DNA from 2 places in the Providencia sp. R33 genome. Region 2 is predicted to be linked to the other one. Evidence: riboswitches for the same ligand, from Rfam matches in the RefSeq annotation. Region 2 holds a riboswitch; the other holds the start of a gene.

Region 1 (15,573 bases), 1.4 Mb from region 2:
GGGTATTTTTTAGAACCCATCAATACCATATGCTCTAAATAGTGAGCTAACCCTAGCTGACTATCTGGGTTTTCAATACTACCTACAGGTATAGACACAGCTGCCAATGATTTTGTAGCTTTGGCATCAGATACTAATAAAACCGTCATATCGTTATTTAGCTTTATTGCCTTATACTCGCGAGGGTCACTCTCACTCTTATTAATCGTCTCAGGTAATAATTGCCATAGCGGTTGCGCTGCAATAGCACTCCCACACCCTAATATTATGAATAATAAGAATAGCTGGGCGATTTTTTTGGATAAATATTGCATCCTGTAATGCACTCCCGTTATTTTAAATATTTAGTCATTGGCTGTAAAAAACGCTGTGTATTCTGTAACAGCGATTGAATCATTGTACTATTCAAGTTTCTACAAGCCCTCAATACATAATCATCTTCCATCTCGCCTTTTTTCATCGAACTTCCTTGAAGACCCTGAATTAAGGCTGATAACGCTTTTTGTTGGCTTTCTTCTGAAGTAAAATCATATTGCTTCGTTTTTTTATCAAAACATGCATTTAGCCAACTCCAACCACTTTGATTTAAAAGAATTAATGGGGAGTTTAGCCCTTCACAATAACCTTTTATTAAGCTTTTTAAGTAACCTAATGCATCATCTTTTTCAATGGATGAAAACTGCCAAATACTGTTATCACGCCCCAATGCAACACTTTCCCCTTCACCAACTTGAGCATTAAAAAAAAGATGCTCAATCCATAACTGAATTCCATCATTCGCAGTTAGATAAGCTGGCCGATAACGTAATATGCCTGTTTCGTGTACATTCTTAAGCTGCCCTGTAATTTTTATGCCTTCAATTTCACACTCTATTGGATAATCAAATAGTTGAACCTCATAATCTTTTATTTTTTCCGCTAATGGAACAATCTCATTCAGTTGTTGCTCCCAAAAAAGCTGACCAAATTGCTTTGCAGGCAATTGCCCCGATGCTTTAAGCGCATGATAAAAAGGATCAGGGCTTTCTTCTTTGACAAGCAAATCTAAAATTTGATCATTAATTTTATAGCGTTGTAACCGCCCAAGAATAAAAGGCTCTTCCTCAGGAAGCTCAGTTTCTTCAATTGAGAAATGTACTTTCAGACGTTGCTGGAAAAATGCACGAATAGGATGACGATAAAAACGTAAGAGCTGCTCTAGCGAAATATGTGTAATTTTTTCTTCTGGATCTTTAAGAATTGAGCAAAAAGGGGTTTCTACGCTTCCTGTAGTCTTAGCGGCAGGTAACCACTCTTTAGCAAAACTTTGATAGGGAGTGTGAGGAATATAGTTTTCTTTCGCAAAAGGAACTCGGCTGTGCTGAGTCACTAAATGGGATTGTAACTGTTTGGCACTGTCATCAATATTGAGTAACTCACCGCCTTCCAAGCAGAAGCTTTGGCAAATGTAATCAAGTAATTCCGTCACTAAGACAGATGGATTACATGGTTGATTATCGCGTATTGAAAGCCCAATATAGCTAATATAGAGCTGTTTAGTTGCTGAATTGAGCGCCTCTAGGAAGAGATAACGGTCATCATCTCGACGCTTTCTATCCCCTCTCGCTGGTTTTTCTACCATCAAATCAAAGCCTAACGGCGGAATACTTCGTGGGTAAGCACCATCGTTCATTCCCAGCAAACACACCACCTTGAATGGAACAGAACGCATTGGCATCAGTGTACAAAAGTTAACTGCTCCCGCTAAAAAGCGTTGGCTAATTTTTTCATCATCAAAGCGTACTGAAAGTTCGTCTCTTATCAAACGAAGTGGAATAGATTCTTCATAACCTGATCCCATAGCATTTTCGATGATTTGGTGCCACTGTTCGGTTAAAAGAGCCAAAACCAGTTCTGTTTCACTATCAACTATAAAGCAGCTATCAATAAGTTGCTGACAGAGTTCTTTCCACTCATCAAGTGGTCGTTCTTGCTCTAATATTGTACGCCACTCTCTTAATGTATTAATTAATAAAGCCAATTTCCCTGCTAGCTGAGCTGCCAAACCACTACATTCATCGTAAGGTAAAATACCATTCCATGGGCCATTTCGACTATCCATGGCATAACCTAATAACATTCGGCTCAAACCAAATTGCCACGTATTTTGCCCTATAACAGGTAAAGCAAATGAGCGGACATTGTCATCGTCGAGCCCCCAGCGGATCCCTGATTCATTCACCCAACGTCGTAGCAAACTTAATTCACTTTCGTCTATCCCAAAACGCTGAGATAAAGCCTTAACCTCCAGTAAACTAAGCACTTGTTCTGTAGAAAATCGGCTTTGAGGTAAATCTAGCAACGTGATAAACGCTTGCAAAATTGGATGGGCTTGTAATGCTTTCCTGTCAGAAATAGAAAAAGGAATATAATGTGAAGATGCTGTATTCCCAAAAACAGCTTGGATATAGGGGGCGTAACTGTCTATATCTGCCACCATAACAATCACATCTCTTGGTGTTAATGATGGGTCTTCTTCAAAGATAGACAGCAGATGGTCTTGTAACACTTCGACTTCACGCTGGGCGCTATGACACAAATGGAACGAAATAGAATCATCCCCTTTATGTATTAGTCCCTTTCCTTCGCTTGTTACATAGTTTTCTAGTGTCGTACCAAGCTGTGCGTGATTTTCAAGATCTAAAATATCTTGCTGGATATTTTCTAGCAGGCTTGATCTACTTGTATCAACATAAGCAAAAATTTCATTCGCTGTATCAATTTGAGAAATAAAATATAAATTATCTCGCCCCAATTTTCCCCACGAAGCTAACAATGGATTAACAATATCCTGCTCACCATCATCATTAAATAGATGGGGTACATGTTCTTCAATTTTGAAACGTGATATCTCATGTTTATCAAGATAATGTCGTAATTTTCTTTGTTGTAACTTAGCTAAGAAAGAGGCACTTTGAATATCCCCCCAATAATAACGACAAGGGTTTGTAAACATTAAATGGATGTCAGTGTGTTCCGAAATTGCATTCAATGCTTGAAGATAAACAGGCGGCAATGATGAGATTCCGCAAATAAAAATACGTTTAGGAAGCATTTTTCCTAAAGAAGGTGTGCTTTTCAGCTTACCAATAAAATTGTCATATAAATTAGCACGGTGCCAAGGTGATTGGTTTAATTCATTTGAGTATTCAACAAGGCATAGCCACAGCCTTTTTTGCCATAGCTGATTGGCACTAAGCCCTTCTATTAATTCATTTTTTTGCCATTTTTCAATCCATTGAGGCCGATAGACTAGATATTGGTCAAATAGGTCTGCAACCCTGCCCGCAAGCTGATGAAGTTTTCGTTTATCTGTATCATGCTGTAGATAATGTCTTAATGGTTCGAATTCTTCATCATCAATAACCTTGGGTAAAATTATCATTAACTTCCATGTCATTGCTTGTTTGGTATACGCACTTTCTTTCGGTATATCAGGTAGCACACGCCTAAACATGTCCCATATAAATGTAGCTGGTAACGGGTAGTTAATATTTGCTGCAACCCCAAATTGTTTTGCGAGTTCAATCTGTAACCACTGGGACATTCCTGGGCTCTGCACTAAGATGATTTCTTGCTCAAAAGGATGAGATAAAGGTTCATTTTTCATTAAATGAGCAATGAGCTCTTTTAACAAATCTAATTGGTTAGAATGATAGACTTGAAACATTGCGCTCTCCTATTGAGCAATACCAACGGCTAAGCGAAAGCCGTTGCCTAGGAATAAGTAATGAAACCATCAACTCAGTGCAAAACTCCGCTGGATAGCGGTGGCTTTGTTCAATCTTCCCAACAGAGTATCGCAAATCTGTATCAATGAAAGAGCTTTCCGTCTTTGAAATTCTATCAGCAGGTAGGCCTTGCTTTTCTAATACACTATGCAATTCTCTGACAACCATTGAACTTCTATATAATTGATTAAAATTCAATACGATATATTGTGTATAGTTTAGCAAAGCTATAAGCAAGATGGCAAAAACTACCATAGCAATCATTGATTCTATTAATGCAAACCCTTGTTGATGTATTTTCACAAACAAAATCCTTTTTGTTTAACTGGGCAATAATCTAACCAACCATTCTTATGAGGAATGATTTTCTGTTTCAGTGCATCCCACTCAACCCGCTGATACACTTTGATATCTAAGCCATCTTTATAAGGGCTTTGACCCGATAAAATAGAAATTGAACGACTATAAGGTTTTAAGCAACTTGTCCAAGTTTGTGTTGCATTCTGCTGGCAAATCCATTTTTTCTTTTTATTCGTTTCCCAAGATAATGTTAGCCCCCATGCCAGCGCCGATTCAGCCCGATTAAACTCAAGAAAGTATTTAGTTTCTTTATGCCACTCATCTTGTGCATGTCTTTGAAAAAAATGAAGAGAGCTAATTAATAACAAGCCCATTGTCATTAAAACAACTGTCATTACTAAAGCAATATTACCTCTTTGGTAGTCCATTTTTACCATTATAAATTCCTAATTTTTACGGTAATTCGATAATCAAAGACCTGTCTAGGTAATAACCGTGTTTCTACACTCATGACAACGTCAAGCAGTTGAATATCCATGAGCCAATTAAAGGATAATTTTTTTACTGTAACTAATTCTGCATCAAATAATGACTGCCAGCGTGTTCCGCTACAATCCCTAACATTTCGGTTTGACTCTAACTTCCCATTATTTAACCGATAACCAAAGTAATCCGTTTCTGTTGTTTTAGACTTAACATCAACCCATTTACCTGATAAATCTTGGTCATAGGCAAAAATGATACAAGTATTTCTTCCCTCACTGAACGATTTAGCACTAATCATTATTGCCTCTCCAAGACAGCTAGAAGAGCTACAATAGCCAATTCGCCTAAAATCCTTTTCCATATTTAGTAAAACTTGCCTGACTTCCCTGTTTAACTGATATTGAAAATACGCTCGATAAGCTTCCTTAAAGATTGAAGGAATACTACTCATCACAGCAACACAAATAAGGCTACTTATCGCCATCGCAATCAACATTTCAATTAAGGTAAATCCCCTTTGTTTTTCCCTGCTTAAGCAACTTTGAGGGTTCAACATTTAGGTACCCCTGCCACACTGTGATGTGAACAAGTTCTAACCCGCCCTAAAGCAGACATATAAATAGAAATGGCACTATCGTTATTCTTTAGCTGAAAACTAAATGCGCGGCTAGTTCCTTGCTTCCCATATAACTCAATTGAAGTTCGCGTTGATTTAGCAAGTTCGATACCCTGAAATTTATCAGACGTGATTCTCCCTATTTCTTGGCGAGTATTAACATCTTTGATGGACATCCACCAACCAGCTTTCCCTATATTTACGAAAAGAGTTTGATGCCGATTTAGATAAATGCCTTCTTTTACATGATGGTAAATAAACTCAGACAGTTGCCTCGCTGTATCAATAAGTCTTTGTTGTTCAATGTATTTACCCCAGTAATGCAAACCTGAAAAAACAGTTAAAGAACAAATAAATAACACAACTAAAATCTCTATCAATGTGAAACCTAATTGAGTCTGTTTCAGCTCGATTTTCATAAATATTCTCCATACGTGAACAGAAGAAAATCTCGCTTAAAAAAAACGATATAACGAGTAAATGATTTGTCGTTTACAAAGCGCTTCCCAAAAGAATGTATATGCCCTAGATGCATTCAAATCAATTTGCGAAGCGCTTCGCAAAACAATTGAGGAAGCAAAAAAATGTACTGTTTTCTGACTCATGGGATAACAAAATAAAACACATCAGAAAGTGCGGAGAACCAAAGGAGGGAAAATATGTATTCGAAAATTGAACCTATGGTGGCCCTAGGTCTAAAGCCACCATAGCAAAGAAAGGGGATTGCTAGCTAAACAGTAAAGGGATATTTGATAGCTTCATGACATTGATACCCATCAAGCGTGAAGTCATCAGTGGTTACCCAAGTTTCTATATCTTCTAACGTTTTAATTTCTGGATTAATTGTCAATGAAGGAGAAGAAAATGGTTCACGTTTTAATTGCACATCTCTCATCAACGGTAACTGGTTTTCATAAATATGTGCATTTACAATCTTATGATAGGCCTTACCTGCTTTATGGCCCGTGATGCGTGCCATCAATGCAAGTAAAACAAAACATTGTACTTGATTGAAATTCAAACCGAGCGGAACATCACAACTGCGCTGATATGATGTTAGATGCAGTGTATCGCCTAATAGTGAAAATGTATGAGTGTGCATACAAGGACGCAAGCACCCCATTTCAAATTCACCTGGGTTATAGAAAGTGATAATTTCCGCGCGGTCATCAATACCATTTTTTAGGTTATTAACAACTTTCTGAAGTTGATCAAGATGAGTGCCATCTGGGCGTTGCCATGAGCGGCCTTGAACACCATAAACACGGCCCATATCATCCTCACCCTTTCGATGAGGATTATTCAGCCAAGCTTGGTTTTCATTCGCATTTGCGTTCCAAGTGTTGCAACCAATTTCACGAAATTGTGCTGCATTATCATAACCGCGCAAGTAACCGAGTAGCTCTGCAATCGCTGCTTTATAAAAGCTTTTACGAGTCGTAATCAAGGGGAATTGATTATTACCAACATCATATTCAAGATCGGCATTGATAATGGTTAAACAACGAACGCCTGTGCGTTTGTTTTCAACCCATTGCCCTTCATCAATGATACGTTGACATAAATCTAGATACGGCTTCATAGTGGCTCTCTTATTCAAAAATAACTTAACTGGTAAGCTTAGTACTAAATACGTTATCTTCTGTGAAATTGTTGTACTTAAAATACTAAGCTAACCACAATAACAAGGCTAGCTAACTACCTTTAGGCTCTTTTTCTGGCTTATGAGCAGGAACATTTTTACCGTACTTATATGCCCATACAATCATTAAAACACCAATGATTATCATAGGTATAGATAAAATTTGCCCCATACTGATGCCACCAAACAACCCAAGTTGTGCATCTGGCTGTCTAAAGAACTCAACGATAATTCTAAATGCACCATAACCGATTAAAAATAGCCCTGAGACACTGCCCATTGGCCTTGGTTTACGGACAAATAAGTTAAGAATGAGGAATAAAACAATACCTTCTAAGAACATTTCATACAGCTGCGATGGGTGCCTTGGTAACACACCATATTGCTCGAGGATCGGCAGTAAAGAAGGATCTTGAGCCGCTAATTGGATATCTTCGCTGCGTGAATGTGGGAACAAGAAAGCCCAAGGTGTATCAAGGGTGACACGCCCCCACAACTCGCCATTAATAAAGTTACCGATACGCCCCATTCCCAAACCAAACGGAATCAATGGAGCCACAAAATCAGAAACTTGAAGAAAACGACGACGAGTACGATGTGCAAACCACATCATGGCACAAATGACACCAATTAAGCCGCCATGGAAAGACATACCGCCATCCCATACCTTAAAGAGATAAAGCGGGTCATCGAGGAAAACAGGGAGATTATAGAAAAATACGTAGCCAAGACGGCCACCTACAAAAACACCAACAAAACCAACATACAGCAGGTTTTCAACTTCATTTTTTGTCCAGCCGCTATTTGGTTTTGCAGCACGGCGTCCCGCTAACCATAACGCAAAAACAAAGCCAACAAGGTACATAAAACCATACCAGTGCAGCGATACTGGCCCAATTGAGAACATAACAGGATCAATTTCCGGAAATGCTAAGTAACTGTTACTCATCGTTCCCCACTTTTAATGATTAAGCCAACTGTTGGCTGACTATAAAATATTCAATACACTTCAATTTATTTGAAGAGCGCAAAAGCATACAACAAAAAGCATAGTGACTTATACTTGAATATAATCACTTTAACCTAATTTAACCGAAAATGAGCAAAAACAAGGGTGCTAAATACCACCGCGCACAAAACCACCTAAATGATGAATTTCCATAAAATGGCTAGCTTCTTTTCGAACGCTTTCACACGTTTCAGCCATTAATAATTTATCAACTAAATCAGGCATTAACACAGGATCAAGCTGGCGAATAAGGTATTTCATCCTCGGAACACTCCGCCCACTCATACTTAAAGAGCGGTAACCAAGGGCAATTAATATCATAGCACTGAGAGGCTGGCCTGCCATCTCACCGCACACACTAACGGGGAGCCCCAAGCGATGGCACTCCTCACTAACCTTCGCAAGAAAGCGAATGACAGCAGGATGGAGATTATCATATAGCGCAGCGACATGTGTATTGTTGCGGTCAACCGCAAGTAAATATTGTGTAAAGTCATTGGTACCAATAGAGATAAAATCGACACGTTTTTTTATTTCTGGTAATAAGAATAGCAATGAAGGTACTTCAAGCATGACCCCCACTTGCGGCATTTTTACGGGTTGCCCAATCAACTGACTCACTTCTTCTTTTGCTCTGTTTATTAATGAGATAGCTTCATCTACCTCATTAATACTGGTCACCATCGGCAAAAGAATACGTAAGTTGCCAGATAATGCATTAGCCCGTAACATCGCCCTTAATTGAATTAAAAAAATCTCAGGCTGATCAAGCATAATGCGGATCCCTCGCCAGCCTAGGCTTGGGTTTTCTTCGCTAATAGGCATATAGGGAAGCTGTTTATCTGCCCCAATATCAAGAGTACGTAACACCACGGGCTTTGTTGGAAATAACTGTAAAACTTCTTTATATAACTGTTTTTGTTCATCTTCCGAAGGAAAACCATTATGTAGCATAAACGGCAGTTCAGTGCGATATAACCCAACACCATCAACCCCAGTGTTAATTTGCTGTTCGTAACGCGGGCTCAGCCCTGCATTTAGGTGGATTTGTATCTGCTCACCACCTATTAAGGTCGCATCTTGATCTAAGGTTCCTTCAGCCAAACGACTAATAACGTTTTCTTCTTCAATTATCTGCTGATATTCTTGAATAATTAGGTTTTCAGGCTCGATAAATACTTCACCGCGATAACCATCTAAAATCAAATGTCGGTTATGCAGTAAAGACGGTTCAATGTCCGCCCCCATAATGGCAGGAATGCCCATTGCTCGGATTAATATTGCCGAATGAGAATGTGTTGCACCATCACGTACAATGACGCCTGCGAGTTGCTCCATAGGCAGCTCAGCAAGCACACTGGCACTGAGTTCATCAGCCACTAAAATAAAGCGATCGGGCCACTGTTCATTCGCCGTTAACGAGTCATCAAGATGAAATAATAGACGTTGACCTAACGCTTTAAGATCTGTGCCCCGCTCTCTTAAATAGAGGTCACGTAGGCGAGAGAACTGCTCAACATAGTTTTCAATAACCGTTTTCACCGCCCATTCAGCGGCAGCACCATCATCAATGGCAGCAAATAAATGTTTTTTAAGTTGAGGATCGCTAAGCAGGTGATTATAAAGATCAAAGATTGCGGCGCTTTCTTTCGCAGAACTCGCCATAAAACGTTTACTGATCCGCCGGCATTCTGCTGTCGCACTTTCTAAGGCGGTAATTAAACGTTGCTTTTCACTATCGATATCAATGGCACTGGTTTGGCTGATGCTATCAAAAGAAGGTTGCGAGTTATCTTGCCAACCATAGGCCATTGAAATTCCCTGAGAAACAGGGATAGCTTTAATTCTATTTTGCCGATATTGCCCAAAAATCCCTTTGGCTTGTGCTTGCGATAAAATCACAGCGAGTTGCATCGACAGTGTCACCATAAAAGATTCTTCTGTCTCATTAAACAGGCGTTTTTCACGCTGCTGAACAACAAGCACACCTAATAATTGGCGCCGATAAACAATGGGAACACCAAGAAAGGCTTTAAGCTGCTCTTCTTTTAATTGAGGAAGGTATTTGTATTGAGGGTGTTCACGGGCATCAGCGAGGTTTAGCATTTCAGATTGGCGCCCTACCGCGCCAACAACACCTTCATCAAAGCCAAGACGAATAGCAATCCCGCTAGGTTTTTTTAACCCGCGGGTTGCCATTAAGTAATAGCATTGGCGAGGATGATCAGCTAAGTAAATCGAACACACATCAGTTCGCATTGCTTTGCAGGTTTCATCCACCAACACGTCGAGCGCATCAGTCAAACTTGTCGCCATCGCAACTTTTTCGACAATTTCACGTAGACGCATCAACATAGGCTTACTTTGCTCCACGCCTACGGTTATTAAAAACAGGTCGTTGTGGTAATTTTTGTTCCTGTAAAGGCATAACAACTGGAGCAAATTCTTTCATTACACGGCGATAGACTTCCCGTTTAAAAGAAACCACTTGCCTAACAGGATACCAATAACTGACCCATCGCCAGCCATCAAATTCTGGCGATTTACTGCGCTGCACGTTTATATCAGCATCATTACATTGCAGTTGGAGTAAAAACCAACGCTGTTTCTGCCCAATACAAACCGGTTTTGTATCCCAACGCACCAAACGCTTGGGTAATTTGTAACGTAACCAATTACGGGTAGATGCCAATAACCTGACATCCTTACGCTGTAGCCCAACTTCTTCGTATAACTCACGATACATCGCTTGCTCAGGTGATTCCCCTGGGTTGATGCCCCCTTGAGGAAATTGCCATGAGTGCTGACCATAGCGGCGAGCCCATAAAACATGCCCTTGCCGATTACAAATTACAATTCCTACATTCGGGCGGTAGCCATCATCATCAATCACTCGACTACCCCAATAACCAAATTTGAAAGATACCTAATTGTTTCACACATACCCTAACTGGTAAACCTATATCAATACAGTTTGCAGATATGTCCGAAGTCTCTACAATAGTAAGCGTCTCAACGGGGTGCCAAAATTATTGTGGCTGAGAAATAACCCGTAGAACCTGATCCGGTTAATACCGGCGTAGGGATTTGAGCCACCGCCTGCAAACCTGCATCGGTTCACTCTCAAATCCTGTGTCACTCTCTTTTAGCGCAGGAAAAAGCATGTTTAAAAACAAAATTATAGCATCGATTTTTACCCTTAGTGCACTCAGTTTAAGTCAATTCGCATGGGCAGAAAAACCGACCCTAACTGTCTATACCTATGACTCCTTTGCCGCAGAGTGGGGACCAGGTCCGCAAATTAAAAAAAATTTTGAAGCTCAGTGTGATTGCGAATTAAAAATTGTTGCCTTAGGGGATGGCGTTGCGCTGTTAAACCGTTTAAGAATGGAAGGCAAAAAAAGTAAAGCTGACGTCATTTTGGGCTTAGATAACAACCTGTTAGATTCCGCAGAGAAAACAGACCTCTTTGCCCCTGCTGAAATTGACACGACAGCCTTAAAATTACCTATTACATGGGATAGTTCTATTTTCATTCCTTATGACTATGGCTATTTTGCTTTCATTTATGACAAAAATAAAATCCAACAACCACCCACAAGTATGGATGCGCTATTAAATAGCGAAAATAACTGGAAAATCATCTACCAAGACCCACGCACCAGCACACCAGGACTTGGCCTGATGTTATGGATTGAAAAACTATATGGTGATAAATCCGCAGATGCGTGGAAAAAAATGGCAGGAAAAACCTTAACGGTCACCAAAGGTTGGAGCGAAGCATACGGCTTATTCTTAAAAGGTGAAGGAGATTTCGTTCTGAGCTATACCTCATCGCCGGGCTACCAGATGCTCAACGACAAAAAAGATAACTACGCCGCTGCCTTGTTTGATGAAGGCCATTACATGCAAGTGGAAGTCGCCGCAAGGTTGAAAAACAGCCCACAACCTGAACTCGCTAAGCAATTTTTACAATTCGTTTTAACACCTGGATTCCAAAATACATTACCGACCACTAACTGGATGTATCCGGTGATTGATATCCCTCTGCCAGAGGTTTATAACCAACTACCTCTGCCAGAAAAAGCCTTACAATTTAGTTCACAAGAAGTGGCTAAAGAACGTCAAAACTGGACGCGTTTATGGCAAACCGCCGTCAGTCGTTAATTAATCTCTCTTTATTACCGGGAGCTCTCGCTTCCGGTTTATTAATTACGATAGCGCTTCTCAGTTTTGGAGCGCTCTGGTTTTTTGCGCCTGAAATCGCCATTGATGACATCATCAGCGACAGTTATCTATGGCATGTCATTGGCTTTACCTTTTGGCAGGCATTTTTATCCGCTATTTTTTCCGTGCTTCCTGCCATTTTCCTTGCAAGAGCACTTTACCGCCGTCGCTTTTGGGGACGTACACTATTTATACGCCTCTGTGCGATGACGCTTGTTCTCCCCGTTTTAGTCGCTGTTTTTGGTATTTTATCGGTATACGGGCAAACAGGTTGGTTGGCAAAAATCTGTCACTGGATAGGCGTGGAATACCGTTTTTCTCCCTACGGCTTAAAAGGAATTTTACTTGCACATATTTTCTTTAATATGCCACTCGCCACAAGGATGTTGCTACAATCCTTAGAAAATATCGCCATTGAACAGCGGCAAATGTCAGCACAATTAGGGTTTAATGAGTGGCAACAGTTTAGAATTTTAGAATGGCCTTATTTGCGTAGGCAAATCCTCCCTACCGCAGCACTGATCTTTATGCTGTGCTTTGCCAGTTTTGCCACCGTACTCGCTTTAGGTGGTGGCCCTGCGGCAACAACGATTGAACTCGCAATTTATCAAGCGCTTAATTATGATTTTGACCTTGGTAGAGCTACCATTTTGGCGCTCATCCAATTATTTTTCTGCATTGGATTAATGTTTGTCTGTCAAAAAATCAATAATTTATTTTCAGTCGGTTTTAGCCATCAAACACAATGGGTAGACCCCGCAGATAACCTATTTCGTCGTATTCGTGATTGCCTATTAATTGCCGCGGCGATGTTATTGCTGCTTCCCCCCCTGCTTGCGGTGGTTTTCGATGGTTTAAACGGCCAACTATTATCGGTATTACAGCAACCTGCATTATGGCAAGCCACAAGAACATCCCTATTTATTGCGCTTTGCGCAGGTGTGGTCTGTGTCACTCTCACCTTGATGCTGCTCTGGAGTAGCCGTGAACTGCGTTTACGCCAAGCTGTGCGACTAGGACAAGCGATTGAGTTAAGCGGCTTAATTATTTTAGCTATGCCTGGTATCGTCCTTGCTACAGGTTTTTTTATCTTTTTCAATGAAACCATTGGGCTCCCTGAATCCCCCTACCCCTTGGTGATTATGACCAATGCTCTGTTGGCTATCCCCTATGCCTTAAAAGTCCTCGAAAACCCGATGAGGGACACCGCAGAGCGATATAACCCTTTATGTCAATCCTTAGCGATCACAGGGTTTAACCGTTTTAAAATTATTGAGCTAAAAGCACTACGTAAACCTATTGCCCAAGCTCTCGCATTTGCTTGTGTAATTTCGGTGGGGGATTTTGGCATCGTGGCGCTGTTTGGTAATGAAAATTTCCGTACGCTTCCCTATTATTTGTACCAGCAAATTGGGGCGTATCGCACCAATGATGGTGCGGTAACCGCAATGCTGCTGCTATTACTGTGTTTTTGTTTATTTAGCCTGCTCGAACGCATCTCAGGAAAACACCATGATTAAGCTGACAAATTTAGACTACCAATATGATAACTTAACGATGTCATTTGATTTTTCAGTAAAATCAGGGGAATGTGTCGCGATTATGGGGCCAAGCGGTGCAGGGAAAAGTACGTTACTGAGCCTAATTAGCGGCTTTCAATTTCCCAAAACAGGCACAATAGAACTTAACGGGCAAGATCATACCTTTACCCCGCCAGCGCAACGTCCTGTTTCCATGCTATTTCAAGAAAACAATTTATTCGCACACTTAACGATACGGCAAAATATCGGTCTCGGTTTACAGCCAAGCCTGCGATTAGGCTCGGCGCAAATGCAGGTCGTCGAGCAAATTGCAGCTCATGTCAGTTTAACTGAATGCTTAGACCGCTTGCCTGCACAGCTTTCAGGGGGACAACGCCAACGTGCAGCTCTTGCACGGTGTTTGGTTCGCAATCAACCGATTTTATTGCTTGATGAGCCGTTCTCAGCCCTCGACCCTGCCCTGCGCCATGAAATGCTTATGTTGTTAAAAACGGTTTGTGCAGAAAAATCCATCACACTGTTAATGGTGTCCCATAATGTGGATGACGCCCTGCAAATTGCCCCAAGAACGTTAGTCATCACTGATGGGGTAATTGCCTATGACGGCGACACACAAGCTTTATTGCAAGGGCAAAGTGCAGCTTCTGCACTTCTTCGTGTCACCGACACCAATTAATACTGTATAAATTCACACTATTGTCGTATATTATTGGGTAACTTAGCGAACCGAGTTGCCCAATGCCTCAACCAATGCCCCCTGTACAACAAGGCTTTATCTTAAGCCGACATTGGAAAGACACCCGCCACGGTGTTGAGGTCACGTATTGGCTTCTCACAGACACGCTCCCGCAAAAAATTACTATTCCCAATCAAAAAGCAATTGGCTTTTTATCGGCTTCAAAGCTACCAATTGTTCAGCATCTTTTAGATGAACAACCAAATGTCAGCTACCGATTACTTGAACTCTCTGACTTTCAAAGGGAAAAAGTCTACGCCATCTATTGCCACCAATACCGTCAATTACAGAATATTGAAAAAAGCTGTAAAGAATTAGGTGTTGAGCTGTTTGAAACCGATATTCGTCCTTGCGAACGCTATTTAATGGAGCGCTTTATTACAGCGCCCGTGTGGTTTTCCCGTAATTCGCGCAGTGAATACCAGCTCAAGCCTTGTGAAGGTTATCGCCCAAAAATTAAAGCGGTATCTCTTGATATCGAAACCAGCCAACATGGTGAGCTATATTCCATCGGGCTATCTGGTTGTGGTGACAACGTGGTGTTTATGTTAGGCCCAGAGCAAGGCCCTGCATTAAATTCGGATCATCGCCTTGTGTATGTAAATAGCCGGCCTCAATTGCTTGATAAGCTCAATGAATGGCTGCAGCAGTACGATCCTGATGCCATAATCGGTTGGAACTTAATCCAGTTCGACTTACAGGTTTTGCAAAAACACGCAGAACGCTATGGCATTCCGCTGTTATTTGGGCGGCAAGGGACAAAACTTGAGTGGCGGGAGCACGGCTTCAAACAAGGCGTTTTCTTCGCTTCAGCCCAAGGTCGGCTTATTATCGATGGCATAGATGCGCTCAAAAATGCAACATGGCATTTTGCTTCGTTTAGTTTGGAATTTGTCGCACAAGAGCTTCTCGGGGAAGGTAAGGCGATTGATACGCCCTACGACCGAATGGACGAAATTAACCGCCGCTTTGCTCACGATAAACCCGCTTTGGCACACTACAACATTCAAGACTGCGTTTTAGTCCACCGTATATTCGAAAAAACCGATCTCATGGCGTTCTTGCAAGAACGTTCGTCAGTGACAGGCTTAGTGCCAGATAAAATGGGGGGCTCCGTTGCGGCATTTTCCCACCTTTATATTCCACGGTTACATCGTATTGGTTTTGTCGCACCGAATATAACCGAGCACAAAATGCAGTTGAATCCTGGTGGGTTCGTAATGGACTCTCAACCTGGATTGTATGA
Region 2 (15,573 bases):
AAGAAATTGCCAAATTTGCTGCCGAAAAAAATAACGCAACAGCAGATATCGGCGATGTTGGTGCTTCATTTGGCCCTGTCGCTGTGCAAAAAGGGGTTACTCAACCTTATAAACCCACTACATGGTCACAAATCCCTGATTGGGCAAAAGATAAAGACGGCCACTGGGCGTTAGCCTATACCGGTTCGATTGCTTTTATGATCAATAACGACTTAGTCAAAGATTCCCCAAAAAGCTGGGACGACTTACTGAAAGGAAAATACAAAGTCACCGTGGGGGATGTTGGGATTGCAGCACAAGCCAATAACGCCGTTTTAGCTGCTGCATTTGCCCGTGGTGGTAATGAAAATAACCTTAAACCTGCCATTGAATTATTTGCTGAGTTAGCGAAGCAAAAACGCCTATCCGTCAATGACCCTACCGTTGCGAACATCGAAAAAGGTGAAGTGGAAGTTGGGATCTTATGGGACTTCAATGCCTTGAATTATCGCGATCAGATCAACCGCGATCGCTTTACCGTTGTGATCCCATCCGATGGTTCAGTAATTTCTGGCTACACCACGATTATCAATAAGTTTGCGAAAAACCCAAATGCGGCCAAGTTAGCACGTGAATTTATTTTTAGTGATAAAGGCCAATTGAACCTTGCAGAAGGCTATGCACGCCCAATCCGCGCCCAATACCTGACATTACCTGATGACGTTAAAGCCAAATTGCTGCCAGAAGCACAATATAAAAATGTTCAGCCAATTAAAGATGCTGAAGGCTGGGAAAAATCATCGCGTAATTTACCAAAAATGTGGCAACAACAAGTTCTGATCCACCAGCAGTAATTGAATTTGTTGAATTTAGGAATAAAAGTCTGATGTCTGAGAAAGTCATACTTGTTGTCCTAGACGGTTTAAGTTATTCAGTAGCCCATCATTGCATGGGCTATCTCAATGGACTCATCAACGCCGACAGCGCAACACTTTACCAATTGGAGTGCGAGCTCCCTTCCATGTCTCGCCCGTTGTATGAATGTATTTTAACGGGTGTACCGCCAGTGAAAAGCGGGATCGTCAACAATGACGTTGTGCGTTTATCCCATTTTGACAGCATTTTTTCTCTCGCGCGTCTTGCGGGTAAAACCACGGCCGCCGCCGCTTATTACTGGGTGAGCGAGCTCTATAACCGCGCACCCTTCGTGGCGACTCGAGACCGTTTTACGCACGATGAACTGCTTACTATCCAGCACGGCTGCTTTTACCAAGCAGACAGCTACCCCGACGACCATCTCTTGCTGGATGCAGAATATTTGCGTAGTCAATTTAACCCTGACTTCTTGTTGATTCACCCAATGAATATCGATGATACAGGGCATAAGTTTGGGTTTGATTCACCGCAATACCGCAATGCCGCTCGCCACGCAGATATTATTTTGTCTAATTACATCCCAACATGGATTGAGCAAGGCTATCAAATTCTTGTCACTAGCGACCATGGCATGAACAATGATCGTAGCCATGGCGGCACACTCCCTGAAGAGTGTTTGGTTCCGCTATTTGTTATCGGTTCAAAGTTTTCTCATCAGCCTTGTGATGTTCAGCAAACCGATATTTGTGGCACGGTCTGCCGTTTATTGGGTATCGACCCACTCGATAAATCGGTGTGTGATGCGCTATTACAAGGAGATGCATGATGGCTGATCTCACTGCACCTTACGAGCAAGCCCAACCACAGCTGGGGAAAATGGCCATGTTAAAAAAAACCTTTGCCCGTTTTCATTGGCGCGCAGCATTATTATTGCTGCCCTTTTTTGTGCTGTTTGGCCTATTTCAAATCGCCCCGATGATTTGGGTGCTTATCAACAGCTTTATCTATGAAGAAGCCTGGTCCTTCGGTAATTACCTTGAGGTGTTTACCAATGATTTTTACCTACAAGCCTTCGAAAACACCTTATGGTTATCATTAATTTGTAGCGTGATCGGTTTGTTTATCGCCAGTGTTACTGCCTTTTCTATCTACAAGATGCAAGGCAAGGTGCGCCGAATGATGATTTCATTCACCACCATGGCAAGTAACTTTAGCGGTGTTCCGTTGGCTTTCGCATTTATCATTATTTTGGGCTTTAATGGCGCAATCACTTTGCAGCTCAAAGCATGGGGGATTATCGAAGATTTTAATATCTACAGCGCCAGCGGGTTAATGCTGCTGTATGTTTATTTCCAAATCCCACTCGGTGTGTTGTTGCTTTACCCAGCCTTTGATGCCCTCAAACCTGAATGGGAAGATGCGGCAAAAACCATGGGAGCCAGCAAATTAACCTATTTGTTAAAGGTCGCGATTCCGGTGCTTTCCCCTGCTTTACTCGGCACGTTTATTATCTTAATTGCCAATGCGATGGGTGCGTATGCCAGTACTTATGCGTTAACCAGCGGTAACTACAACCTTGTGACCATCCGTATTGCCAGTTTAGTTTCCGGTGATTTGTTCCTCGAGCCAAATATGGCGGCGGCATTATCCGTCCTGCTTATCGCTATCTTAGGGTTTATCACTGGCATCCATCATTGGTTAATCAAGCGGAGCTACCATGCAAAATAACAATGTGATTAGCCCAACTATAACCAATAAGAACGCTGGATTATGGTTTCATAAGTTAGTGCTAGTCAGTGTTGCCAGCTTATTAGCGCTACCTATTATTGCTACGTTTGTGTATTCCATTGCCAGTTCTTGGGGTGCAACCGTGTTACCTGATGCTTTGTCCATTAAATGGTATCTGCAATTGTGGCAAGACCCACGGTTTTTAATGGCATTTGGCCGTTCGTTGATTATCTGTTTTGGTACGCTGTTAATCAGTACCTTGGTCATTTTACCGATGACATTTGCGGTGTTTTATCGCTTTCCAAAGCTAAAAGGATTGATGGATTTATTGATTATCCTGCCTTTTGCAATCCCCCCTGTGGTGTCGTCCGTTGGTTTATTGCAAATTTTTGCGGATGAACCATTTATGTTAGTGGGTACGCCGTGGATCTTAATTGGCACCTATTTCACCATCACATTGCCATTTATGTACCGTGCCCTCGCCAACAGTTTTCAAGGGATTAACTTACATGACCTGATGGATGCTGCGCATTTATTGGGTGCGAATACCTTTAACGCTTTCATGATGATTGTACTGCCAAATATTCGCAAAGGTATGTTGGTTTCATTATTAATTTCATTTTCATTTTTAATGGGTGAGTTTGTGTTTGCCAATATTTTAGTGGGAACACGTTATGAGACCTTGCAAATTTACTTGTTCAATATGCGCCAAACCAGTGGGCACTTCACTTCTGCACTGGTGATGTCTTACTTCTTATTTACGCTATTGCTGACGTGGTTGGCAATGCGTTTGAATCGTTCAGGAGATGAATGATGAGCTATGTGATTGCTGAAAATTTAACGAAATCCTTCGGGTCAAATCAGGTCTTTGCGGATATTCAATTTACTATTGAAAAAGGCGAATTTATCACCTTATTGGGGCCAAGTGGGTGTGGGAAATCGACTTTATTACGCTGTATTGCAGGACTTGAGCAACCGAATAGTGGTGAGCTTTATATTAACCGTAAAAATATTACCCATCAGCCTGCCCAACAACGTGGCGTGGGCATGGTGTTTCAAAGCTATGCACTTTTCCCCAATATGACCGTCGCAGACAATATCGCCTTCGGCTTAAAAATGCGTAAAATCGATAGCAACGAAAGAGCCAAAGCTGTCGCGGAAGTGATCGAAATGGTTGAGTTACAAGGAAAAGAGCAACAATTCCCTCACCAACTATCTGGTGGGCAGCGCCAACGCGTGGCACTGGCAAGGGCGCTAGTGATGAAGCCACAAATTTTGTTACTCGACGAGCCGTTATCCGCCCTTGATGCGCGTATTCGTAAGCATTTGCGCCAGCAAATTCGCCATATTCAGCGAGAGCTTGGACTCACGACTATTTTTGTTACCCATGACCAAGACGAAGCGATGATCATGTCCGATAGGATCTTTTTGATGAATAAAGGGCAGATCGTGCAAAGCGATACGGCAGAGAATATTTATACCCAGCCCGCCACCGAGTTTGTTGCTCGCTTTATGGGCCACTACAATTTGGTGGATGCTCACAAGGCCAACGCGATGTTAGGCGTCAATTTACAAGGCACCCTCGCCATCCGCCCTGAATCTATTTATGTGAAAGAAGCAGGTCGCCAGTATGGTAGCCATATATCACACCCTGTCGATGCCGTGATTTTAGACCATCAACTACTTGGCAATATTATTCGTTATAGTGTTAATACCCCCGCAGGGGATATGACGGTGGATTTGCTCAATCGCTCCTCTGAACGTTTATTTGAACCTGGCACCCGCCTTGAGTTAATGTTTAATAAAAATGAAATTCGTGCACTTAGCTAATCATACGATAGGAATATAATGCAAAACCAATTAGCCATTTTTGACTTAGATGATACGTTGATTCAAGGGGATAGCAGCGTATTGTGGACGCAATACCTGTGGGATAAGCAAATCATCAGTGACCCACAATTTGTGGAAGCCGATAAAGCCATGATGGTGCAGTACAATGCAGGAACGTTGGATATGCCAACTTACTTGAAGTTTAACCTGCAAACCCTCGCTGATATCAAAACGGAACAAGTGGATATCTGGCTGGATGATTTTGTGCAAAGTGTGATTTTACCGAGGATCTACCCTGAAGCGATTCAAACGATCGCCCGCTACCGTGCCAAGGGGATCCCGATTATTGTGATCTCCGCGACCGTTTCGTTTATTGTCAAAAAGATAGCAGATCAACTCAATGCCGACGTCGCGATGGGCATTGATATTAAACAGCAAAATGACTGCTATACCACCGAAATTGAGGGTATCCCGACCTTTAAGGAAGGTAAGGTTAAACGCCTTATGAATTGGGTACGCCACCAGCCAATCACCGATGCGTATGTATATTTCTACACCGACTCTGCCAACGATCTCCCAATGTGCCAATTCGCCGATGAAACGTTTATCGTTAACGGTGACCCACGCCTTCTCAAAGCCGCCAATGAAAATAATTGGCCGCAATATCAGTGGGATTTATAAACCTTATTTTTAATTTTTGAGGTTTTAGGTTTTAGGTTTTAACTAACTTGCCTTTCAAAGGTTCCTCTAAATTATTCGTGCTAGAGGAAGGCGGCAAACTAAGATATCCCTAGGAGCATACACAAGTATGTGACTAGGGTAACTTAGTGCAGCCAACGCACCTATCGCGCGAAGAATGACGAGGAAGCACTTATCGCTTGAAGAATGACAAGGAAAGCTTATACTGAAATCTCTTGTCGGAGTGCCTAGTATGCATAGCATCAGGCTGAGACCGTTAATTCGGGATCCGCGGAACCTGATCGGGTTAATACCCGCGAAGGGAACAAGAGTAATCACTCAGCGCAATTTTTGCCATTTTCCTTTTGGTGAAAATTTAAACGCAACGTCTTTTTATTACTCCTCCGAACTCCTGACAAGCAACTTTCTTTCGATAAACCCGCTTGGTGCGTTTTGCATCACAGCCGTGACAATGTCAGGAAATTGCTATGTCCAATATTACAAATAATGTTATACCGACCGCTGATTTATCCCCACAAGCTGCACCTGCTCGCACACGTAAAGCCCAACGTGACGCCGCTGAAAACTTTATCAACACAGTTTCTGGCGTTTCATTTCCCAATTCTGAACGTATTTATCTCCAAGGTTCAAGAGACGATATCCAAGTTCCGATGCGAGAAATCCAGCTTTCGCAAACTCTTATTGGCGGCGACAAAGACAACCCGCAATTTGAAGACAATGAACCCGTTCCTATCTACGACACTTCTGGCCCTTACGGCGACCCAACATCAGAACTCAACGTTCACAAAGGCCTGAAAAAAATTCGCGCTCCATGGATAAACGAACGCTCAGACACCACCAAAGTAGAAAACTTAAGCTCTGATTTCACACAACAGCGACTTGCCGATGCAGGCCTCGACCACTTGCGCTTTAACAACCGCCCACACCCATTAAAAGCACAAGTCAACAAATGCGTCACCCAACTTCACTACGCTCGCAAAGGCATCATTACCCCAGAAATGGAATTTATCGCCATCCGCGAGAATATGGGTCGTGAACGTATTCGTGGTGAAGTTCTGCTGCAACAACACCCGGGACAAAGCTTTGGGGCTAATTTGCCCGAAAATATTACCCCTGAGTTTGTTCGCCAAGAAGTCGCCGCAGGTCGTGCCATCATCCCTGCTAATATCAATCACCCTGAATCTGAGCCGATGATTATTGGCCGTAACTTCTTGGTGAAAGTGAACGCCAATATCGGCAACTCGTCGGTCACTTCATCCATCGAAGAAGAAGTGGAAAAACTGATTTGGTCAACGCGCTGGGGTGCAGATACCGTCATGGATTTGTCCACAGGCCGTTACATCCATGAAACCCGTGAATGGATTTTACGTAATAGCCCAGTCCCCATCGGTACGGTGCCAATCTACCAAGCCCTTGAAAAAGTCAACGGCGTGGCAGAAAACCTGACGTGGGAAATGTTCCGCGATACGTTATTAGAGCAAGCCGAGCAAGGCGTTGACTACTTTACTATCCACGCCGGGGTCTTGCTGCGTTACGTGCCAATGACCGCTAAACGCTTGACGGGTATTGTCTCGCGCGGCGGCTCTATCATGGCAAAATGGTGCTTATCCCATCACCAAGAAAACTTCCTGTATGAAAACTTCCGTGAAATCTGTGAAATTTGTGCCGCTTACGACGTTTCTTTGTCATTAGGCGATGGTTTACGCCCAGGCTCCATCCAAGATGCAAACGATGCTGCACAATTTGCCGAGCTTCATACCCTTGGCGAGTTAACTAAAATTGCGTGGGAATATGACGTCCAAGTGATGATCGAAGGCCCTGGCCACGTACCGATGCAGATGATCCGCCGCAACATGACGGAAGAATTGGAACATTGCCACGAAGCCCCGTTCTATACCTTAGGCCCTCTCACAACCGATATTGCACCGGGTTATGACCACTTTACCTCGGGTATTGGCGCAGCAATGATCGGCTGGTTTGGCTGTGCAATGCTCTGTTATGTCACACCAAAAGAGCATTTGGGCTTGCCGAACAAAGATGACGTTAAACAAGGGCTTATCACCTATAAAATTGCGGCGCACGCAGCTGACCTTGCGAAAGGCCACCCCGGCGCACAAATCCGCGATAATGCCATGTCGAAAGCGCGTTTCGAATTCCGCTGGGAAGACCAATTTAACTTGGCTTTAGACCCCGAAACTGCACGCAAATACCACGATGAAACCTTGCCGCAAGCTTCGGGGAAAATTGCCCATTTCTGCTCAATGTGCGGCCCGAAATTCTGCTCGATGAAAATCTCCCAAGAAGTGCGTGATTACGCAGCCCAAAAAGAGGCAAACGAAAAAGAAGCAGGTATGGAGCAGATGTCTGAAGCCTTCCGCGCCCACGGTAGCGAGCTATACCATGGCGCAGAAATTGTGAATGCAGAGGTCGCTGATAATGAAAAAATCGCCTAACGCTATTATTGCGCCAACAACGCCATTTCCAGAGACCGAGCAATACCTCGGCCTTTACCCTGTTGTCGATTCCGTTGAATGGATTGAACGCCTGCTTAGTGCAGGTGTTTCCACCCTTCAATTACGCATCAAAGACAAAGCGGATGCTGACGTACGAGATGATATTCAACAAGCCATCGCATTAGGCAAAAAGCATAACGCACGGTTATTTATCAACGACTACTGGCGCTTAGCCGTTGAGTTTGGCGCCTACGGCGTACACCTTGGCCAAGAAGATTTGGAAACCACTGACTTGCTAGCAATCCACCAAGCTGGCCTTCGGTTAGGTATTTCCACCCACGATGAACATGAGCTAGCCATCGCCAAATCTGTGCGCCCCTCTTACATTGCCATGGGGCACATTTTTCCCACGCAAACCAAAGAGATGCCATCATCTCCCCAAGGGCTAGAAACCCTTAAAGCAATGGTAGAGGCAACGCCAGATTACCCAACTGTCGCCATTGGTGGAATATCCATTGACCGTGTACCCGCTGTTTTAGCAACGGGTGTTGGCAGTGTGGCACTGGTCAGCGCGATCACCAAAGCCGATGATTGGCGAGCCGCCACTGAAACGTTACTGAATTTAATTGAGCGTCATCGCGCTTATTAATTAATTCATAATCAAATAATTAGCCGTGTATTTAGTGAAATAGACACACGGCTGATAATTCGAGGAATTTAATCATGTTAAGTGACCAAGAATTCATGCGTTACAGCCGCCAGCTATTACTTGAAGACGTTAGCCCTGAAGGGCAACAAAGACTGAAAAATAGCAAAGTGCTGATTGTCGGTTTAGGTGGGTTAGGCTCTCCTGCCTCCCTCTATTTAGCTGGTGCAGGCGTTGGTGAGTTATGGTTAGCAGATCACGATGATTTGCATGTCTCTAATTTACAAAGGCAAGTTCTCTACGATACAGATGATATTGAGCAATCAAAAGCGCAGTTAGCCGCAAAGCGGCTTCGCCAACTCAACCCGTTCGTGAAAACGCGTGCCATTGTGCAAAAATTAGAGGTTGAAACGTTAATCCCACTCGCCGAGCAGGCCGACTTAGTGCTTGATTGCTGCGATAACATGGCAACGCGCCATGCCGTCAATGCCGCCTGTGTCATAACCAACACCCCCCTCGTTAGTGGTAGCGCGGTAGGCTTTGGTGGGCAACTGATGGTACTCGAACCACCGTTTAGTTCAGGGTGTTATGCCTGCCTTTATCCCGACCAAGATGAACCTGAGCGTAACTGCCGTACCGCTGGGGTATTGGGGCCTGTTGTTGGCGTTATCGGTACACTACAAGCCCTTGAAGCCCTTAAATTACTTGTCGGGTTGCCTTCATCCTTAAGTGGGAAATTACGCTTATTCGATGGAAAACAACAACAGTGGAACACATTGCAATTGACGCCATCGTTGCAATGTCCAGTTTGTCGGGAAGAAGCATGCATATCCTAATTAATGACCAAAATATGACGCTTGATGCCCCGCTAACCGTCAATCAGTTGTTTGAGGTGCTAGGTCGCTCCACCACTGGCACCGCACTGGCCATCAACCAAGTCATCATTCCAAAGAGTCAGTGGGATTCTCATCTCATTAATGACCAAGACAATATCTTGTTATTTCAAGCTATCGCAGGGGGCTAACCATGTTAAAAATCGCTGATGTAACCTTTCAATCACGCCTATTTACGGGTACAGGGAAGTTTGCCAATGCCACGTTAATGCAAGAGTCTATTCAAGCTTCGGGCAGCCAATTAGTTACCATGGCGATGAAGCGGATTAACCTGCGCGGGCAAGATGATGGTATTTTGCAGCCGCTTCAAGAGCTTGGCGTAAAGCTTTTACCCAATACATCTGGTGCAAAAAATGCCCAAGAAGCTGTTTTTGCTGCGCGACTGGCACGAGAAGCTCTTGGCACCCATTGGGTCAAACTCGAAATTCACCCTGACATGCGCTATCTATTACCCGACCCTATCGAAACATTGTTAGCAGCGGAGCAACTGGTCAAAGAGGGGTTTGTAGTATTACCTTATTGCAGTGCTGACCCTGTGCTATGCCGCCGTCTTGAAGAAGTTGGCTGCGCAGCGGTCATGCCATTAGGTGCCCCTATCGGTACCAATAAAGGTTTAGCCACCAAAGAGATGCTGCGAATTATTATCGAACAAGCCACCGTGCCTGTTGTAGTAGATGCTGGGATTGGCGCGCCAAGCCACGCCGCAGAAGCTATCGAGATGGGGGCGGACGCCGTACTGGTGAATACGGCGATTGCCGTTGCCAAGCAACCTGTTTTAATGGCAAAAGCCTTTAAACTGGCTGTCGAAGCTGCCGAATTGGCTTATCAAAGTGGCTTAGCGGCACCGAAACAGCAGGCTCAAGCATCCAGCCCGCTCACCAGCTTTTTGGGGGCACTATCATGATCCCCCGTTTCCAAGAGCGCTTAAATGCACTGGATTGGGACGATACTACGCTGCGAATTAATAGCAAAACCGCCCACGATGTAGAACACGCTTTAGGCAGTGATATCCTCTCCCTCGATGATTTTATGGCACTGCTCTCCCCTGCGGGACGGCCTTACGTTGAAGCGATGGCGCAAAAAGCACAACGGCTTACACGCCAACGTTTTGGCCACGCGGTTGGGTTTTATGTCCCACTTTATTTGTCGAATCTCTGCGCAAACGATTGTACTTATTGTGGTTTTTCAATGAGCAACAAAATCAAACGTAAAACACTCAATGACGCAGAGATAGTCAATGAGTGTGAAACAATCCGTAAAATTGGGTTTGATAGCTTATTGTTGGTCACAGGGGAGCACCAAAGCAAAGTGGGAATGGATTATTTCCGCCATACTTTGCCTATCATTCGCCCTTATTTCAGTTCGTTGATGATGGAAGTGCAGCCATTAAGTACTGCCGAGTATAAAGAATTGAAAACATTAGGGTTAGATGGTGTGATGGTTTACCAAGAAACGTACCACGAGCCAACCTACCAGCTGCATCACCTAAAGGGCAAAAAGCAAGATTTTCACTGGCGTTTAGCCACCCCTGAACGCCTTGGTGAAGCTGGTGTAGATAAAATCGGCCTTGGCGCATTAATTGGTTTATCTAATAGTTGGCGCACCGATTGCTACATGGTGGCCGAGCATTTGCTGTATTTGCAGCAATATTATTGGCAAAGCCGCTATTCCATTTCGTTTCCACGTTTGCGCCCTTGTGCGGGTGGCGTCGAACCTGCATCATTGATGAATGAAGCGGAATTGGTTCAACTCATTTGTGCTTTTCGGTTACTTGCCCCGAATGTTGAGCTTTCACTGTCGACTCGTGAGTCCCCATATTTTCGCGACCATGTGGTGCCACTCGCGATTAATAATGTCAGCGCAGGCTCAAAGACCCAACCGGGGGGTTATGCGGATACCAAAGAAGAGCTAGAACAGTTTTCACCAAACGATAACCGCAGTGCGGCACAAGTGGCAAATGCCCTCGTACAAGCGGGGTTACAACCCGTTTGGAAAGATTGGGATGGCTATTTAGGTCGTTAAACTTCTGCTAAAAAGCGTATTAGCTGCACAAGAGCTTAATACGCTTTTTATTATTTAAGCAATTTTGTCCCACTTAATGGTGTTTTCCAGAATTAATGCAAAAATAATCCCCATTAAAAGCCCATTACCTAATAGCGAACTGAACATTGTGGGTAACGAATCTAATACCGCTGATGGTGCTGACATTAAAAATATTCCGACAAAAATCGGCAGTGCTAACCGGTAAATATTACGTGCATTTAATTTCATATCCGTTAGAAATGAAAATGATGAAAACAACAGCGGCAAATACGTGGCTAACATCACCGCGCTACCAATTGCGAGGGGTAATGAACGGAAAAATTGCGTGAGTACGGCAATTCCCCCGACACAAAGAAAAATCACACTGCCAATGACAAATGAAATGCGAGAGCTGTCTTTTGTTTGGGTAATCAAGCCAATAGAAGAGACAAAAGGCGAGAAAGGCACAATTCCCAGCGGGGCAGCAAGTACCGTCACAATGCCTGACATCACAAAACTGCGTCGGTACAGTGACTTAGTCGGCTGCGTATTTGGGTAGAAGACATCGGTTCCTCGCATCGCCCCAAAAGTATTTGAGGTATTCAGAATACCTGCAAAGATAGCGGTTAAAATAATACTCACGCTAATTTCATCCGATTTACCGAGTGGAAAAAGCATCCACGAAGAAGACGACACTGGTAATGTGCTACTGCCAAACAATATGCTATACACTACCCAACCGATGATTGTACCAATCAGTAGCGCGTACTTACTGATACTCGCAGGTAAATAAATAATAATCCCAATCACTAACGTAAGCACGGCAAGGGCAAGAAAGAAAACAGGGTAATTTACCACCACTTCCGCCCCACCAACACCAAATGGAAGGCCTAACATCCCTTTCAAGAAAATCGTCACCAGTTGAGCGCCAAGTAAAAACATAAACACCACTAACACACCCGGTTTAAATAAACTGGCTAACCACCCGCCAAGCCCGCTTAAACCAATTAAAATGGTGATAATTCCCGAGAGAAAAATACCTATAGCAAGACTCCAACCAATGGTGCTAAGGGCAGTTCCTTGCATCGATTCTGATAATGTCACGGTTAAAATCGTCGCCCACCATAGCCCTGTTGGCCCTTCCATCACTGATCGTTTATGGCCCAAAAAAGCTTGCAACAAGCAGGCTAGCGCAGTTAATAGAAATGAATACTGGGTAATGGTAAAAGTGGTTTGGTCCGATAAATGAAAAGCCGACTGTAACGTTGGAGGAATAACGACCGTATTGCAGAAGATAAAAAAGAACCACTGAAAGCCAGAAATAATATTATTTTTTTTAATGTTAATTGAAGCCATACTGATCCCTTGCCTTACTTTATTAAATATGGAGTATGGCCCCTCACTTTAGTTTTCTTTTTATTTCATTAAGTAAACTCGCTAGGCACCAATTGCATCATGTCAAAAAAACACCATAGGTTCCATTAAAATAAGATTTAAAAACACGGTATATTTGATTTTGTGGTCTAACCCTATTCGTTAATCTATTTTATCTATTCATAAATAGATATTAATAATAAATGGAATTCCTCATTTTTGAACACTGCTACACTTCAAGTGGATATACTTAACCATTGATGACTATAACGCCAACTCCACCGATAATTAAGTACTACCACTCAAAATTGGTTTTAAATACTAAAATATCACCTTATTCATTCATAAATAACTCACTAAAGAGCGATTTAACTTTTAGAAAATTAAAATAAAAATTCAGTAGTAATGATTAAAATTAATTTAGTTTATCTAGCCTAGATTATTGACAAATAGATTTAAGATAAGGAAAGATAACATCAGATGTTAAATAAAAAAAACATACAGGAGGGATTTATTACTCTTTAATATCAATAAATTAACATTATTAAATAGGTAAGGTATAAAGTTGCACATTTTAATTCATTATACGAATAAAGCCAGTTTTAATTATTGATTTTATATTCCCCCTAGCATTTCTTAAAAAAATTCAACAGGTCGGATATTCAAGCTCTCTTTAGTTATGATAAAAGAATAATACTGTGAAATGAGATTACAAACACAGCGATAACTAAAGTATAAAACATTCATAATAATGTTGGAGCATGAGAATAATGAATATTGTTGACCGTTTTATTTCTTACACCAAAGTGAATACCACCACTGATCGGGAAAAAGGCGCTGCGGGGATCATGCCATCCTCCGAAGGGCAACGTGTATTAGCCAAACAACTTGTACAAGAGTTAGAGGCACTCGGCGCTGAAGATATCAAACTGCGTGATACCGCCATTGTGACAGCGACTTTGCCGTCTAACCTTGATTACGACGTCCCAACTGTCGCGTTTTTTGGTCACCTAGACACAAGTGCAGAGCAAACCAATGATACTAAAGCACAAATCTTACCTTATACTGGTGAAGACTTGTGCATGAACAAAGAACTCAATATTTATCTACGCAAAAGTGAGTTCCCTGAACTGGTGAATTATATCGGAGATGACATCATTGTCACTGATGGAACCAGCTTATTAGGTGCAGATGATAAAGCGGCTATCGCATCTATTATGGATATGTTGCAATACTTCAAACAAAACCCAGACATCAAACATGGCACTATCAAAGTCGGTTTTGTACCAGATGAAGAACAGGGTCTGCGCGGTGCCAAAGTATTTGATGTCAAAGAGTTTGGTGCAGATTTTGCTTATACCCTCGACTGCTGTGGTATTGGTGAATTAGTGTATGAAAACTGGAATGCAGGGGATGCAGAGATTATCTTTACTGGTAAATCAGCTCACCCAATGTCGGCAAAAGGTAAATTAATCAACTCATTACTGATGGCGCAAAAATTTATTGCCATGCTACCGGGTGGTGAAGCACCTGAATATACTGAAGGCCGTGAAGGCTATTACTGGGTTAAACAAATGTCAGGAAATAGCGCGCGTACCGTGTTAAAAATGGACGTTCGTGATTTCACGGAAGAAGGCTACCGTGTACGTATGGCTTTCTTGAAAAAACTGGCTGAAAATTGTGAAGACTTGTGGGGTAAAGAAAGCGTCGTTTGTAAGCTAGCGGATCGCTATTCTAATGTGTATAACAGCCTGCAAGGTGAAAATAGCTATCCGATTGATATTGCTGTCGATGCTTACCAAGCCTGTGGCATTACACCGAAAGTTATCCCAATGCGCGGTGGCTATGATGGCGCGGCATTGTCGCAAAATGGCTTACCTTGCCCAAATATTTTCACGGGCGCGCATAACTTCCATTCAATCTATGAATACCTCCCTGTGAAATCTCTGTACGCAGCAAGTAATGTTCTGAAGCAAGTGGTCCAGATCACCGCTGAACGCTTCAAACCAGGAGCAAAAGCATGATCCCAATTCTAACGGTTCTGATTATCGTTGTTTTGGTTGCACGGTTTATTTTGAAGGGCTACAAAGCAGAACCCGTGTTATTAATCGCGGGTTTAGCGCTGATGATCTTCACCATGGCATTGGGTTGGGGTCCAATCCTGCCTAAAAACGTTGCAACCACAGGGATAACTTGGCTTGACCCATTTGAAGTGATGCGAGACCTTTTCAGTAGTCGTGCAGCAGACCTTGGTTTGATGATCATGGCGCTGATGGGCTTTGCACAATATATGGACCATATCGGTGCCAATGAAGCCGTGGTTCGTGTTGCCACTAAGCCACTGAAAAATATGCGCTCGCCATATGTGCTGTTGTTTTTCTCTTTCTTACTAGCAAGTATCCTGCAACTCGCTATCCCATCTGCAACAGGCCTTGCCGTGTTGTTAATGGGCACCATGTTCCCTATCATGATTGGCTTAGGTTTATCACCAGCCTCTGCGGCTGGGGTGATCGCCACTTCGCTCGGCGTTGCCTATACGCCAACGGCTATTGATGCTATCCGAGGTGCGAAAGCTGTCGACATGTCTGTCGTTGAATATGTGCTTTACTACCAAGGCCCTGCGGCATTAGCCACCGTGCTTGTCGTTGGTATTACCCATATTTTCTGGCAGCGACATTGTGACCGCAAACAAGGTTTTGTGCCTGAGATCGGGAAAGCCGTTCAGTCTCACGAAAAAGAAGAAAGTAAAAAATCCGTCCCGGGATACTATGCATTTCTTCCTATGCTACCAATCGTGATGGCAGTTGGTACATCCAATCTATTCTTTGCAGGTATTCACTTAGATGTGGTGACCATTGTATTAATTGCAATGGCAATTTGTATGGTGATTGAAACTCTAAGAATACGTAATTTTAAATTGGTATGTAATGGTTTCCAAACATTCCTTAATGGGATGGGACACGCTTTCAGTAACGTTGTTGGTTTACTTGTTGCTGCTGGGGTATTTGCTCACGGTATCAAAGTCAGTGGTGCTATCGACCAACTGATTTTAGGTGCAGAGTCTGTCGGTTTA

The links. Region 2 has a riboswitch for thiamine pyrophosphate ahead of thiC (phosphomethylpyrimidine synthase ThiC). Riboswitches for the same ligand answer to the same signal wherever they lie in the genome.
Region 1: linked by a shared signal. The riboswitch ahead of thiB (thiamine ABC transporter substrate binding subunit) and the one ahead of thiC (phosphomethylpyrimidine synthase ThiC) in region 2 are both predicted to bind thiamine pyrophosphate.

Annotation. Positions count from the first base shown of each region.
Region 1 covers NZ_CP072453.1:2,724,216-2,739,788, forward strand. Annotated here, with positions in the region: gene ptrA (pitrilysin) at 1-314, opposite strand, end outside; gene recC (exodeoxyribonuclease V subunit gamma) at 332-3,709, opposite strand; gene J6836_RS12815 (type IV pilus modification PilV family protein) at 3,687-4,073, opposite strand; gene J6836_RS12820 (YgdB family protein) at 4,070-4,507, opposite strand; gene J6836_RS12825 (prepilin peptidase-dependent protein) at 4,507-5,112, opposite strand; gene J6836_RS12830 (prepilin-type N-terminal cleavage/methylation domain-containing protein) at 5,106-5,591, opposite strand; gene J6836_RS12835 (thymidylate synthase) at 5,903-6,754, opposite strand; gene lgt (prolipoprotein diacylglyceryl transferase) at 6,867-7,763, opposite strand; gene ptsP (phosphoenolpyruvate--protein phosphotransferase) at 7,932-10,178, opposite strand; gene rppH (RNA pyrophosphohydrolase) at 10,183-10,716, opposite strand; TPP riboswitch at 10,830-10,927, shown strand; gene thiB (thiamine ABC transporter substrate binding subunit) at 10,986-11,990, shown strand; gene thiP (thiamine/thiamine pyrophosphate ABC transporter permease ThiP) at 11,966-13,570, shown strand; gene thiQ (thiamine ABC transporter ATP-binding protein ThiQ) at 13,563-14,267, shown strand; gene J6836_RS12870 (DNA polymerase II) at 14,330-15,573, shown strand, end outside.
Region 2 covers NZ_CP072453.1:4,127,808-4,143,380, reverse strand. Annotated here, with positions in the region: gene J6836_RS19415 (ABC transporter substrate-binding protein) at 1-833, shown strand, start outside; gene J6836_RS19410 (alkaline phosphatase family protein) at 866-1,681, shown strand; gene J6836_RS19405 (ABC transporter permease) at 1,681-2,583, shown strand; gene J6836_RS19400 (ABC transporter permease) at 2,573-3,397, shown strand; gene J6836_RS19395 (ABC transporter ATP-binding protein) at 3,397-4,413, shown strand; gene J6836_RS19390 (HAD family hydrolase) at 4,432-5,094, shown strand; TPP riboswitch at 5,322-5,433, shown strand; gene thiC (phosphomethylpyrimidine synthase ThiC) at 5,580-7,565, shown strand; gene thiE (thiamine phosphate synthase) at 7,549-8,214, shown strand; gene J6836_RS19375 (HesA/MoeB/ThiF family protein) at 8,289-9,047, shown strand; gene thiS (sulfur carrier protein ThiS) at 9,035-9,235, shown strand; gene J6836_RS19365 (thiazole synthase) at 9,238-10,008, shown strand; gene thiH (2-iminoacetate synthase ThiH) at 10,005-11,126, shown strand; gene J6836_RS19355 (uracil/xanthine transporter) at 11,181-12,482, opposite strand; gene pepT (peptidase T) at 13,271-14,524, shown strand; gene dcuC (C4-dicarboxylate transporter DcuC) at 14,521-15,573, shown strand, end outside.